Regions from separate parts of the Stenotrophomonas sp. YJH_SMC_69 genome, predicted to be linked through region 1. Evidence: predicted binding sites of a transcription regulator. Region 1 holds the regulator's gene; the other holds the start of a gene.
The links. Region 1 encodes HrcA, which represses chaperone genes, less so after heat shock. Its sites were predicted from a motif close to TTNGCACTCNNNNNNNNNGAGTGCNAA; they were not measured.

Region 1 (5,895 bases):
ACCACCGCGACGCCGCGCGGTGCCAGACGCGCGGCCAGATGGTCGGTCCAGCGCTGGTCCTGGTCGAGGCTGGCGGTGGCGCCGTCGGTGATCGAGTCGCCAATCACCACCACGCTACGCGCACTGGCGGCGGCCTCGACCTCAATCCCGGTGAGGAACAGGCGTGCGGTAGTGGAACTGGCACCCTGCAGGTCGCGCGCCCGGGCCTGATTGCCGCCGGCGATCCAGCTGGTCTGGCGGCCGTCCCAATGGAATGCCTGCACCGGCGTCGGCCCCGGCACGAAGACGCTGACCTGCAGCGCCTGGTGGTCTTCCGTGGCCACCGCCAGCGGATCGCTCAGCCGTTCCTGACCGGCACCGATCAACACCCCAGGCTGGCCGTCGAAGCTGAGCGGTTGCGGGGTGGCGCCCGCGCCCGCGGCCACGCTGGCCGCCCCGATCCGCAGCGGCTGGGTGCCGTAGGCATTGCTCAGCCGCACCCGCAGCCGGGACCCGCCCAGGCTGATGCGCGCGGTCTGGCGGAAGGTCTGGTCCTGCAGCGTGGCCGGAACCAGGGTCGGGAACAGGAAATCCGCGTCCCAGACCGGTTGCGGGCTGGCCTGCCAGCTGGCGACCCAGTGCGGGGCGGATGCGGCACTGGCGACGCCGGACAGGGCGAGCAGGGCGGTGGCGGTGAGCTGGCTCAAGCGGTTCATCGGGCAATCCAGGTGGGAGGGAACGCCATGGTGATTCCGGGGTCATCTGTGAACTAGACTGCGTATGGACAATCATCTGTGAACTGGATTCATCGCCATGGCGCGACCCGACATCAACCGATCCGGCGAACTGGAAGTGTTCGTGCGGGTGATCGAGACCGGTGGCTTCTCCGCCGCCGCACGCACCCTGGACATGACGCCGTCAGCAGTGAGCAAGCTGGTGGCCCGGCTGGAGCAGCGGCTGGGTACGCGCCTGCTGCAACGCTCCACCCGCCAGCTGCAGCTGACCCCGGAAGGCTGCGCGTTCTACGAGCGCGGCCTGCGCGTGCTGGCCGACCTGGAGGAGGCCGAGCGCTGTGCCAGTGCCCATGCCGAGCCGCGCGGACGGCTGCGGGTAAACTCCAACGTGCCGTTCGGCCAGCATTTCCTGCTGCCGCTGCTGCCGGCATTCCTCGAACGCAACCCGCAGGTAGGCGTGGACCTGACCCTCAATGACGAGGTGATCGACCTGCTTGAGCAGCGCACCGACGTGGCGGTGCGGGCCGGTCCACTGAAGAGCTCCAGCCTGGTGGCGCGGCGGCTGGGTGCGACGCGGATGATGATCGTGGCTGCACCGGCCTACGCGCAGCGGCACGGGCTGCCACGCACTGCCGAGGAGCTGCAGTCGCACAACCGGTTGGATATCGGCCATGCGCGCGCGATGCAGGGCTGGCCATTGTTGCAGGACGGGCGCGAACGCATGCTGCTGCCCAGTGGCAACGCGCGCGCCAGCAACGGCGATGCGCTGCGCCAGCTGGTGCTGGGTGGGCTGGGCATGGCGCGGCTGGCAGCATTCCAGGTGCAGCAGGACATTGCCGCCGGGCGCTTGCTGCCGGTGCTGGAGGACGCCAATCCCGGTGACCTGGAAGAGGTGCACGCGGTGTTCCTGGGGCAGGGCGGCTACCTGCCGCTGCGGGTGCGCGCGTTTCTTGATTTCCTGGTGGAGAACGTCGATCTGACGCAGCCACAGGGGTAGTGCCGGCCGCTGGCCGGCAACCTCATGATCTTCATCCACCCGCATCAGGGTGCCGGCCAGCGGCCGGCACTACCGTGCGGAAGCCGAGCCAATGCTCGGCTCGGCCGGCGTTACACCTGCAGCAGCTTGCGTGCGGCGGCGCGCGCTTCCTTGCTCACTTCCACGCCGCCGAGCATGCGCGCCAGTTCTTCCTCGCGCGCCTTGCTGTCCAGCTTTTCCACTGCGCTCTGGGTCATGCCTTCCACCGGGGCCTTGCTGACCCGGTAATGGGCATGGCCCTTCGAGGCGACCTGCGGCAGGTGGGTCACGCACAGCACCTGGCGCTTCTCGCCAAGGGCGCGCAGCTTCTGGCCGACGATGTCCGCCACCGCGCCACCGATGCCGGAGTCGACTTCGTCGAACACCATGGTCGGCACTGCATCCAGGTCCAGCGCGGCCACTTCGATGGCCAGCGAGATGCGCGAAAGTTCGCCACCCGAGGCCACCTTGCGCAGGGCACGCGGTGGCTGCCCGGCATTGGCCGCCACCAGGAATTCCACGCGCTCGGCACCCTGCGGGTCGGGCTTGCCGGCGTCCTGCGGTTCCAGCTCGATCAGGAACTGGCCGCCGCCCATGCCCAGCTCGGCGATGATGCCGGTGGTGGTGGCCGACAGCTCGGCAGCGGCGGCGCGGCGGCTGGCGGTCAGCAGCCCGGCCTGCACGCGCCACGCCGCAGCGGCCTTGTCGATCTCGCCGGCGAGGCGCTGCAGGCGTTCGTCAGCACCACGCAGCTGTTCCACTTCGGCGTGCATGCGCTCGCGCTGCGCGCCCAGCTCGTCCATCGGCACACGGTGCTTGCGGGCCAGGTCGTGCAGGCGGCCGAGGCGACGCTCGTTCTCCTCGAACTGTTCCGGGTCGGCGTCGAGGTCGTCATGCACGCGGTCCAGCAGCGACAGGGCTTCGTGCAGCTGGATCGAGGCATTCTCGATCAGGCCGTCGACCTCGCCCAGGCGCGGGTCGTGTTCGATCAGGCGCGACAGCTCGTGGCGCACCTGCTGCAGCAGGTCCAGCGCGGAACTGCCGTCGTCGCCATTGAGCTGGTTGCTGGCCGCCTGGCAGGCACTCAGCAGGGCACTGGCATGGGCCTGGCGGCGGTGGCTGGCGCCCAGCGCGGCAATCGACTCCGGTTCCAGGTCTTCGCGGTCCAGTTCGCGCAGCTGGTGCTCCAGGAAGCCGATCCGGTCACTGACGTCGCCCTGCTGCGACAGCGCCAGCGATTCATCGACCAGCGCCTGCCAGGCCGCAGCGGCGCGGCGCACCTGGCGGCGCTCGTCCTCGTTGCCGGCATAGGCGTCCAGCAGGGCCAGCTGCGACGGGCGCGTCAGCAGGGCCTGCTGTTCGTGCTGGCCGTGGATCTCCACCAGCAGCGAGGCCAGGTCGGCCAGCTGGGCCAGGGTCACCGGGCGGCCGTTGATCCAGGCCCGCGAGCCGCCATCGGCACGGATCACGCGGCGCAGCTGGCACTGCTCCTCGTCGTCCAGCTCGTTGTCGGCCAGCCACTGGCGCGCGGCCTGCAGCTGGTCCAGCGCGAACTCGGCCGACAGCTCGGCGCGCGCGGCGCCGTGGCGGACCACGCCGCTGTCGGCGCGCAGGCCGGACAGGAAGCCCAGCGCGTCGACCATCAGTGACTTGCCGGCGCCGGTCTCGCCTGAAACCACGGTCATGCCTGGCCCGAACTCCAGTTCGGTGGCGCGGACGACGGCGAAATCCTTGATCGAAAGATGTCTGAGCATGGGTAAGGGGGTGTCAGCAGCCGCGCAACGCTAGCACGCGGGCGCGGGAGGTCCAATGACTTGCCAAGGTGATCCGCCGCCATTATCTAGTGTCCGTGTCTCACAGGTTGATTCCATGCACGGTTCTCCCGACCAGCTTGCCCCGCGTGCGCGCCATCTGCTGCGCACGCTGATCGCGCGTTACATCCAGGACGGTGAGCCGGTCGGCTCGCAGACGCTGGCGCGCGTGGCCGGGCTGGAGGTCAGTCCGGCCACCATCCGCAACATCCTGGGTGACCTGGAAGACCTGGGGCTGCTGGCTTCGCCGCACACCTCGGCCGGGCGCGTCCCGACCGCACATGGCTACCGGGTGTTCGTCGACAGCCTGCTGCAGATGCAGCCGCCGGGCGAAGGCGAGCTGGCCCGGCTGCGCCAGGAACTGGCCGGCGGCGGCAGCACCCAGGCCCTGCTTGGCAGCGCCTCGGAGCTGCTGTCGGCGATGAGCCACTTCGTCGGCGTGGTCAGCGCCCCGCGGCGCGAGCAGTTCGCGTTCCGCCAGATCGATTTCGTGGCGCTGGACGGGCGCCGGGTGCTGGCGATCCTGGTGTTCGCCGACAACGAGGTGCAGAACCGGGTCATCGAGACCCGCCAGGAGTTCGCGCCGGGCCAGCTGGAACAGGTCGCCAACTACCTCAACGCGCATTTCGCCGGCCTGCCGATGGCCGAGATCCGCACCCGCCTGCTGCTGGAACTGCGTGATGCCCGTTCGGAGCTGGAGCAGCTGCTGGCGCACAGCATCGAGCTGGCCGAGCAGGCCCTGCAGCCGGCGGCCGACGACATGCTGGTGGCCGGGCAGACCCGTCTGATGGGGGTGCAGGACCTGTCCGACCTGGAGCGGCTGCGCGAGCTGTTCGAGCTGTTCTCCAGCAAGCGCGAGATCCTGCAGCTGCTGGAGCGGACCATCCAGGCGCCCGGCGTGCGCATCTTCATCGGCGAGGAGACCGGGATGATGCCGCTGCAGGGCGTCTCGCTGGTCACTGCCCCTTACACGGCCAATGGCCAGGTGCTGGGCGTGCTGGGCGTGATCGGCCCCAAGCGGATGGCCTACGACCGGATGATCCCGCTGGTCCAGGCTACTGCCGATGTACTCGGCGCGGCGTTTTCGCCAGCCGGGCGCACTCCTGGAACATCCGACGCTTGAAACGCAGCATCCCGCCCACACTAGGGTGGGTGGAGGCGGAGACTGACCGCCAGGGACCCAGACATGAACCACGAACATCCAGATATCGAATCCCAGCAGACTGCCGCCGATGCGGCCGCCGCCGCCGGCGTCAACGACGAAGTGGAGCGCCTGCGCGCCGAGGTCGAGCAGATCAAGGCCGATGCGCTGCGTGAGCGCGCCGACCTCGAGAACCAGCGCAAGCGCGTTGCCCGTGACATCGAGCAGGCCCGCAAGTTCGCCAACGAGAAGCTGCTGGGCGAGCTGCTGCCGGTGTTCGACAGCCTGGATGCCGGCTTGAAGGCGGCCGGCGATGACCCGCATCCGCTGCGCGAGGGCCTGGAGCTGACCTACAAGCAGCTGCTGAAGGTTGCCGCCGACAACGGGCTGGTCCTGCTGGACCCGATCGGCCAGCCGTTCAACCCGGAACACCACCAGGCCATCAGCCAGGTGCCGGCCCCAGACGCCGCCCCGGGCAGCGTGGTGACCGTGTTCCAGAAGGGTTACCTGCTCAACGAGCGCCTGCTGCGGCCGGCGCTGGTGGTGGTGGCCGCCGACTGACCCCTCCAGGGCCGGAAGGCGGGAATGTCCCGTCACCCGGCCCGACGCTGAACGCGCCGGGCGACCGGAAACACAGCGTTCGGGAGATGGCTTGAATGTTCCACGAGCCTCCCCCACATCGTATTCATCCACCGGCCGAACGGCCGGACTGACCCCAACAAGCATCCTCAGGAGTCTCCCCCATGGGCAAGATCATTGGTATCGACCTCGGCACCACCAACTCGTGCGTGGCGATCATGGACGGCGGCAAGGCCCGCGTCATCGAGAATTCGGAAGGCGATCGCACCACCCCGTCGATCGTCGCCTACACCAAGGACGGCGAAGTCCTGGTGGGCGCCTCGGCCAAGCGCCAGGCCGTCACCAACCCGAAGAACACCTTCTACGCGGTGAAGCGCCTGATCGGCCGCAAGTTCACCGACGCCGAAGTGCAGAAGGACATCGCCCACGTCCCGTACAGCATCCTGGCCCATGACAACGGCGATGCCTGGGTGTCGACCAGCGATGGCAAGAAGATGGCCCCGCAGGAAATCTCGGCCAAGGTGCTGGAGAAGATGAAGAAGACCGCCGAGGACTTCCTCGGTGAGAAGGTCACCGAAGCGGTCATCACCGTGCCGGCCTACTTCAACGACAGCCAGCGCCAGGCGACCAAGGATG
Region 2 (5,895 bases), on a different contig from region 1:
CAGCACGTCCTGGCAGCTGGGCAGCTGGCAGCTGCAGGCCCAAGCCATGAACGTCGATCTGTCATCGTTGCCGAAGGATGATGATCCAGCCATCGACGGCTTGATCGGCAACGATCTGACCGGGCGCTGGGACACCCGTTGGGACTTCGGCCGCAATCAACTGGCGCTGTGGACACCCGGCGGATTGAACCTGGAAGGACCGGGTTGCCAGCCCAATGCGCTGCCCGGCCGCACTGGCGGCCTGCGCCAGTTCGGCTTCATCACGCTTGCACTGGGCGCGCCTGCGGTGGACGCCATCGCCGTGGTCGACACCGGTGCCGCACAGACCGTCCTCAACGCCGAAGCCGCCCGCGCACTGGGGCTGCGCACCGACGGCAGCGACGCGCGGGTGCGGGTGCGTGAAAAGGGCACCGAAGGCCTGGGCGGCGGCAAGCAGGCAACCTGGCTGTACACCCTGCCCGGCATGACCGGCGGCGGCTGGCAGCACCCGTCGATGGAGGTCCGCATCAGCGAACTGCCGGTGTTCAAGGCGATCGGCCTGGAGGGCCGGCCGGCGCTGATCCTCGGTGCCGATGCAATGCGCGGCGGCCAGGTGGACATCGGTGCCGGCGCGGCGCGGATCTGCCTGCGCCGGCCGCAGGCCGGCTGACATCTGGCGATGACGCCAGCGGCAGCCCGGCGTAGAATCACCGTGCGCCCCACCAGGAGTTCCACGCATGTGCCGTGCCACCCTGATGTTGCTGACGCTGCTCCCGCTGGCGGTACTGGCCGCGCCGCCACCCGTGCCCTCGCCCACTCGCATCGATGCCGAAGCACGGCGGCTGATGCAGGCGGCCCATGCGCGCGGGATGGCGCTGGCGGTGATCGATGACGGCAAGGTGGTGCATGTGGCCGCCTACGGTGAACGCAACGCCGCAGGCGAGCCGCTGCGCACCGACACCGTGATGTATGCCGCATCGCTCACCAAGATGGCCTTCGGCCACCTGGTCGCACAGCTGGCGCAGGACGGGGTGATCGATCTGGATGCCAGCATCGCCACAGCTCTGGACGTGCCGCTGCCAGACTACCCGCCCGAACCGAAAAAGTACGCCGACTACAGCGTGCTGGCGAGTGATGCACGCTGGCGCCGGCTCACGCCCCGAAAGCTGCTGAATCACGCCAGCGGCTTTGCCAACTTCGGCTTTCTCGAACCGGATGGCCGGTTGAAGTTCCACTTCGAGCCCGGCAGCCGCTACGGCTATTCCGGCGAGGGCCTGATCCTGCTGCAGTTCGTGATCGAACGTGGGCGACTGGGCGAGGATGTGGGTGCGTTGATGCAGCAGCGCGTGTTCGATCGCTTCGGCATGGCGCGCACCAGCATGTCGTGGCGCGCGGATTTCGCCGGCAACCTGGCCGATGGCTGGACCGTCGAAGGCAATACAGAGCCGCACGATCAACGCAGCCGTGTGCGGGCGGCAGGATCGATGGATACCACCATCACCGACATGGCCCACTTCGCCGCCGGTTATGTGCGCGGCGATGGGCTGTCTGCGGCAATGCGCAGGGAACTGGTGCGGCCGCAGCTGCCGATCACCACCGCCAGCCGGTTCCCAACGCTGCAGCCGGAGCTGCCCGTTGCGCAGCAGCACCGGGATCTGGCCGCGGGCCTGGGCGTGGTGACCTTCCGTGGCCCCCAGGGTGCAGGCTTCTACAAGGGCGGCCACGACGATGCGGTCGGCAACACCCTGGTGTGCATCGAGCGGCACAAACGCTGCGTGGTGATCCTGGGCAACGATGTACGGGCCGAGGCCACCTTCCCGGCACTGGTGGCGTTCGTGCTGGGTGATACCGGCGTGCCATGGCAGTGGGAGTACGGCGCGGCGAAGGCCTTCGTCGAATGAAGGCGCGATGATCCCTGGGCGGGGAGTGCGGAGGGATGGGAGCAACCATGCATGGCGTGTGGATCCACCTCACGCGTGGATGCCTGCTCCGCTCAGCGCGCCTGCTCGAAGAACATCAGGTACACCAGCCGGCCATTCTCCGGGCGGTCGCCGAACGCTGGCCCGGCGGTATGCCAGAACCAGGGCCGCAGCAGCACCAGCCGGTTGAAACGCATCGGGATGCGCATGGTCATTTCCCACTGGCTGTCGTCGTTGCTGTCGCGCTCGATGATGTCACGATGCATGTCGCCGCCGTTGGCATAGCCCAATGCGGCCAGCTCCGCTGCATCCAGGGCCATGCGCTCGGTGCCGGTACGGCGGTGGCGGAAGAACTCGGTGCCGCCCTCGCAGTGCTCCGGTGCACTCAGGTAGAGGATGCCCGACCAGTGCGAGTGATCGGCGTGCACCTTGGCGCGGCCGGTGTCACCGGCCAGGGTAAGGCGGAACTTGCCATGCGACTGCAGTGGGTTGACCGGCCGCAGCGGTTCGTTGACCAGCCGCGAGACCGCGCCGGACAGCCCATCCAGTTCCAGCCGCTGCTGCGAATTGCGGCCGGGGAATGCACCCTCCTGCACCGGATAGGTCAGGCCCAGCGCCGCCTGGCGCAGCCCCTGCGCATCGGCAGGAGAAAGGAAGTCGTCGACGACGATGAAGGAGGTAGGCATGGCCACCGAGCGTAGCGATGCGCTGCTGCGGCGGCAACCGGGCAACGAAAAACCCCGCCTTGCGGCGGGGTTCTTCCTTGCATCGGGAGGGCGTGCCGACCAGGGTCGGCAACGACCGCCGGGGACGTGGACTTAGAAGTCCATGCCGCCCATGCCACCCATGCCGCCCATGCCACCGGCGCCACCCATGGCCGGCTCGTCCTTCTTCGGAGCTTCGGCAACCATGGCTTCGGTGGTGATCATCAGGCCAGCGATCGAAGCGGCGTTCTGCAGCGCCGAACGGGTCACCTTGGTCGGGTCCAGGATGCCGAACTGCAGCATGTCGCCGAACTCGCCGGTGGCGGCGTTGTAACCGAAGCTGCCGGTGCCTTCCTTGACCTTGTTGATGATGACCGACGGCTCGTCGCCGGCGTTGGCCACGATCTCGCGCAGCGGGGCTTCCATCGCACGCAGGGCGATCTGGATGCCGTGGTTCTGGTCTTCGTTGGCGCCCTTCAGGCCGGCCAGCGCGGTGATCGCGCGGACCAGGGCAACACCGCCGCCCGGAACCACGCCTTCTTCAACGGCCGCACGGGTCGCGTGCAGGGCGTCGTCGACGCGATCCTTCTTTTCCTTCATTTCGATTTCGGTCGAGGCGCCGACCTTGATCACGGCAACACCGCCGGCCAGCTTGGCCACGCGTTCCTGCAGCTTCTCGCGGTCGTAATCCGAGGAGGTGTCCTGGATCTGGGTCTTGATCTGCGCCACGCGTGCATCAACGTTGGCCTTGTCGCCGACGCCGTCGATGATGGTGGTGTTCTCCTTGGAGACCTGCACCTTCTTGGCGCGGCCCAGGTCCTTGATGGTGGCCTTCTCCAGCGACAGGCCGACTTCTTCGGAGATCACGGTGCCGCCGGTCAGCACGGCCATGTCTTCCAGCATCGCCTTGCGACGGTCGCCGAAGCCCGGGGCCTTGACGGCCACGACCTTGACGATGCCACGGATGGTGTTGACCACCAGGGTGGCCAGCGCTTCGCCTTCGACTTCCTCGGCCACGATCAGCAGCGGCTTGCCGGCCTTGGCGACACCTTCCAGCACCGGCAGCAGGTCACGGACGTTGGAGATCTTCTTGTCGTGCAGCAGGATGAACGGGTCATCCAGGTCAGCGGTCTGCGACTGCTGGTTGTTGATGAAGTACGGCGACAGGTAGCCGCGGTCGAACTGCATGCCCTTGACCACGTCCAGTTCGTTGTCCAGGCCCGAGCCTTCTTCAACGGTGATGACGCCTTCCTTGCCGACTTCCTTCATCGCGTCAGCGATGATCTGGCCGATCGACTCGTCCGAGTTGGCCGAGATGGTACCGACCTGGGCGATCGCCTTGTCGTCGGCGGTCGGCTTGGAGATGTTCTTCAGCTCGGCGACGGCGGCCGAGACGGCCTTGTCGATACCGCGCTTGAGGTCCATCGGGTTCATGCCGGCGGCAACGGCCTTGGCGCCTTCGCGGATCAGGGCCTGGGCCAGCACGGTGGCGGTGGTGGTGCCGTCGCCGGCATCATCGTTGGTGCGCGAAGCAACTTCCTTCACCATCTGCGCGCCCATGTTCTCGAACTTGTCAGCCAGTTCGATCTCCTTGGCGACGGAGACGCCGTCCTTGGTGATGGTCGGCGCGCCGAAGCTCTTTTCCAGCACGACGTTGCGGCCCTTCGGGCCCAGGGTGGCCTTGACGGCATTGGCGAGAACGTTGACGCCGCGCACCATGCGCGAACGGGCGTCTTCACCGAAACGAATATCCTTGGCAGCCATTGCATTTACCTCATTGGTAGCGCCGGACGATGCCCGGCGGCTGGGAGTTTGGGATCAGGTTGAAACAGGTCGCGCCGGGGCTCAGCCGATGACGGCGAGCACGTCGTCTTCGCGCAGGACCTTGTATTCGACGCCTTCGCTCTTGTACGAGCTGCCGGCGTACTGGCCGTAGATGACCTTGTCGCCGACCTTCAGCGACGGCGCGCGCACGTTGCCGTTGTCCAGCGGCTTGCCGGGGCCGACGGCCACGACCTCACCCTTGGTGGACTTTTCCTTGGCCGAGTCGGGGATGACGATGCCACCGGCGGAGATTTCGTCGGCTTCGATCGGCTTGACCACAACGCGGTCGTGCAGCGGCTTGATGCTCATAGGAGACCTCTTAAGTGATTGATTGGTCTAAAAAAGTCCGGCGATGTTAGCACTCACCCCAAGCGAGTGCCAGAACCGCACGTGAAGAAACCCGACAACGTCGGGAGCAGGGCAGAGATGGAGCCCCGCCGCCCCCTTTCAAGGGCGGAATGAAAAAATTTTTCCGCCCGCGCGCCTCGGCCAAGGCGTCGGTCTTGGACAATTTCGGTGACAAGCGTCGCACTGTCAGATATCTGACGTTCATTTACGACAAAGTGTCACTGGATCGGCCTTAGGCTCGGTCAGGCATTCCCAATCACAAGGAGTAGTCGATGCGATTGCTGTCCCCGCTTGCCGCCGCCTGCCTGCTGGCACTGGCCGCCGCGCCGGCCCAGGCCGAGGTTTTCATCAACGAACTGCACTACGACGACAGCACCGCCGCCGGTGACGTCGGCGAAGCCATCGAAGTGGTCGCCACCGCCGGCGAGGACCTGTCCGGCTACCGCCTCTACCTCTACAACGGCAGCAATCCTTCGGCGGCCGCGGTCTACGCCAACAACCCGGTCCCGGCCGGCACCGCCGCCGGCTGCGGCAGCGCGACCATCGCCGTGGTCAACTACCCGACCAACGGCATCCAGAACGGCCCCAACGACGGCATCGCCCTGGTCGATGCCAGCGGCAAGGTGGTCCAGTTCCTCAGCTACGAGGGCGCCATCACCGCCTCCGGTGGCCCTGCCGCCGGCATGACCAGCCAGAACATCCCGGTGGCCGAGACCAACAGCACGGCCGCGGGCACCTCGCTGCAGCTGACCGGCAGCGGCAGCCAGTACACCCACTTCACCTGGGCCGAGTCGGCCAGGCAGACCTTCGGCAGCTGCAACAACGGCCAGACCTTCAGTGGCGGCGGAACCCCGGGCCCGAACACACCGCCGTCGGTCTCCACCACCACCCCGGCGCAGGGCAGCAGCACCTTCCCGGCCGCCGCCGACCTGGAAGTGGTGTTCAGCGAGACGGTGAACCTGGCCAGTGGCGCCTTCGCCCTGAGCTGCGGCACCTCCGGCAGCGTGCCGTTGACCTTCCCGGCCAGCGGCCGCAGCGTGAAGCTGTCCACCAACACTGCGCTGGTGGCCGGTGAGGCCTGCCGCTTCGACATCCGCGCCGCGCGCATCACCGACCTGCAG

Region 2: AC5P8F_RS04045 (co-chaperone GroES) is a predicted target of HrcA. The motif match lies at 4,782-4,808, and genes of this name have one in related genera.

The regions. Positions count from the first base shown of each region.
Region 1 covers NZ_JCAFTS010000005.1:322,139-328,033, reverse strand. The annotation lists gene AC5P8F_RS11560 (SGNH/GDSL hydrolase family protein) at 1-695, opposite strand, end outside; gene AC5P8F_RS11555 (LysR family transcriptional regulator) at 793-1,710, shown strand; gene recN (DNA repair protein RecN) at 1,821-3,482, opposite strand; gene hrcA (heat-inducible transcriptional repressor HrcA) at 3,598-4,662, shown strand; gene grpE (nucleotide exchange factor GrpE) at 4,726-5,241, shown strand; gene dnaK (molecular chaperone DnaK) at 5,424-5,895, shown strand, end outside.
Region 2 covers NZ_JCAFTS010000002.1:202,311-208,205, reverse strand. The annotation lists gene AC5P8F_RS04065 (retropepsin-like aspartic protease) at 1-649, shown strand, start outside; gene AC5P8F_RS04060 (serine hydrolase domain-containing protein) at 717-1,880, shown strand; gene AC5P8F_RS04055 (DUF6445 family protein) at 1,973-2,584, opposite strand; gene groL (chaperonin GroEL) at 2,717-4,366, opposite strand; gene AC5P8F_RS04045 (co-chaperone GroES) at 4,448-4,735, opposite strand; gene AC5P8F_RS04040 (endonuclease) at 5,047-5,895, shown strand, end outside.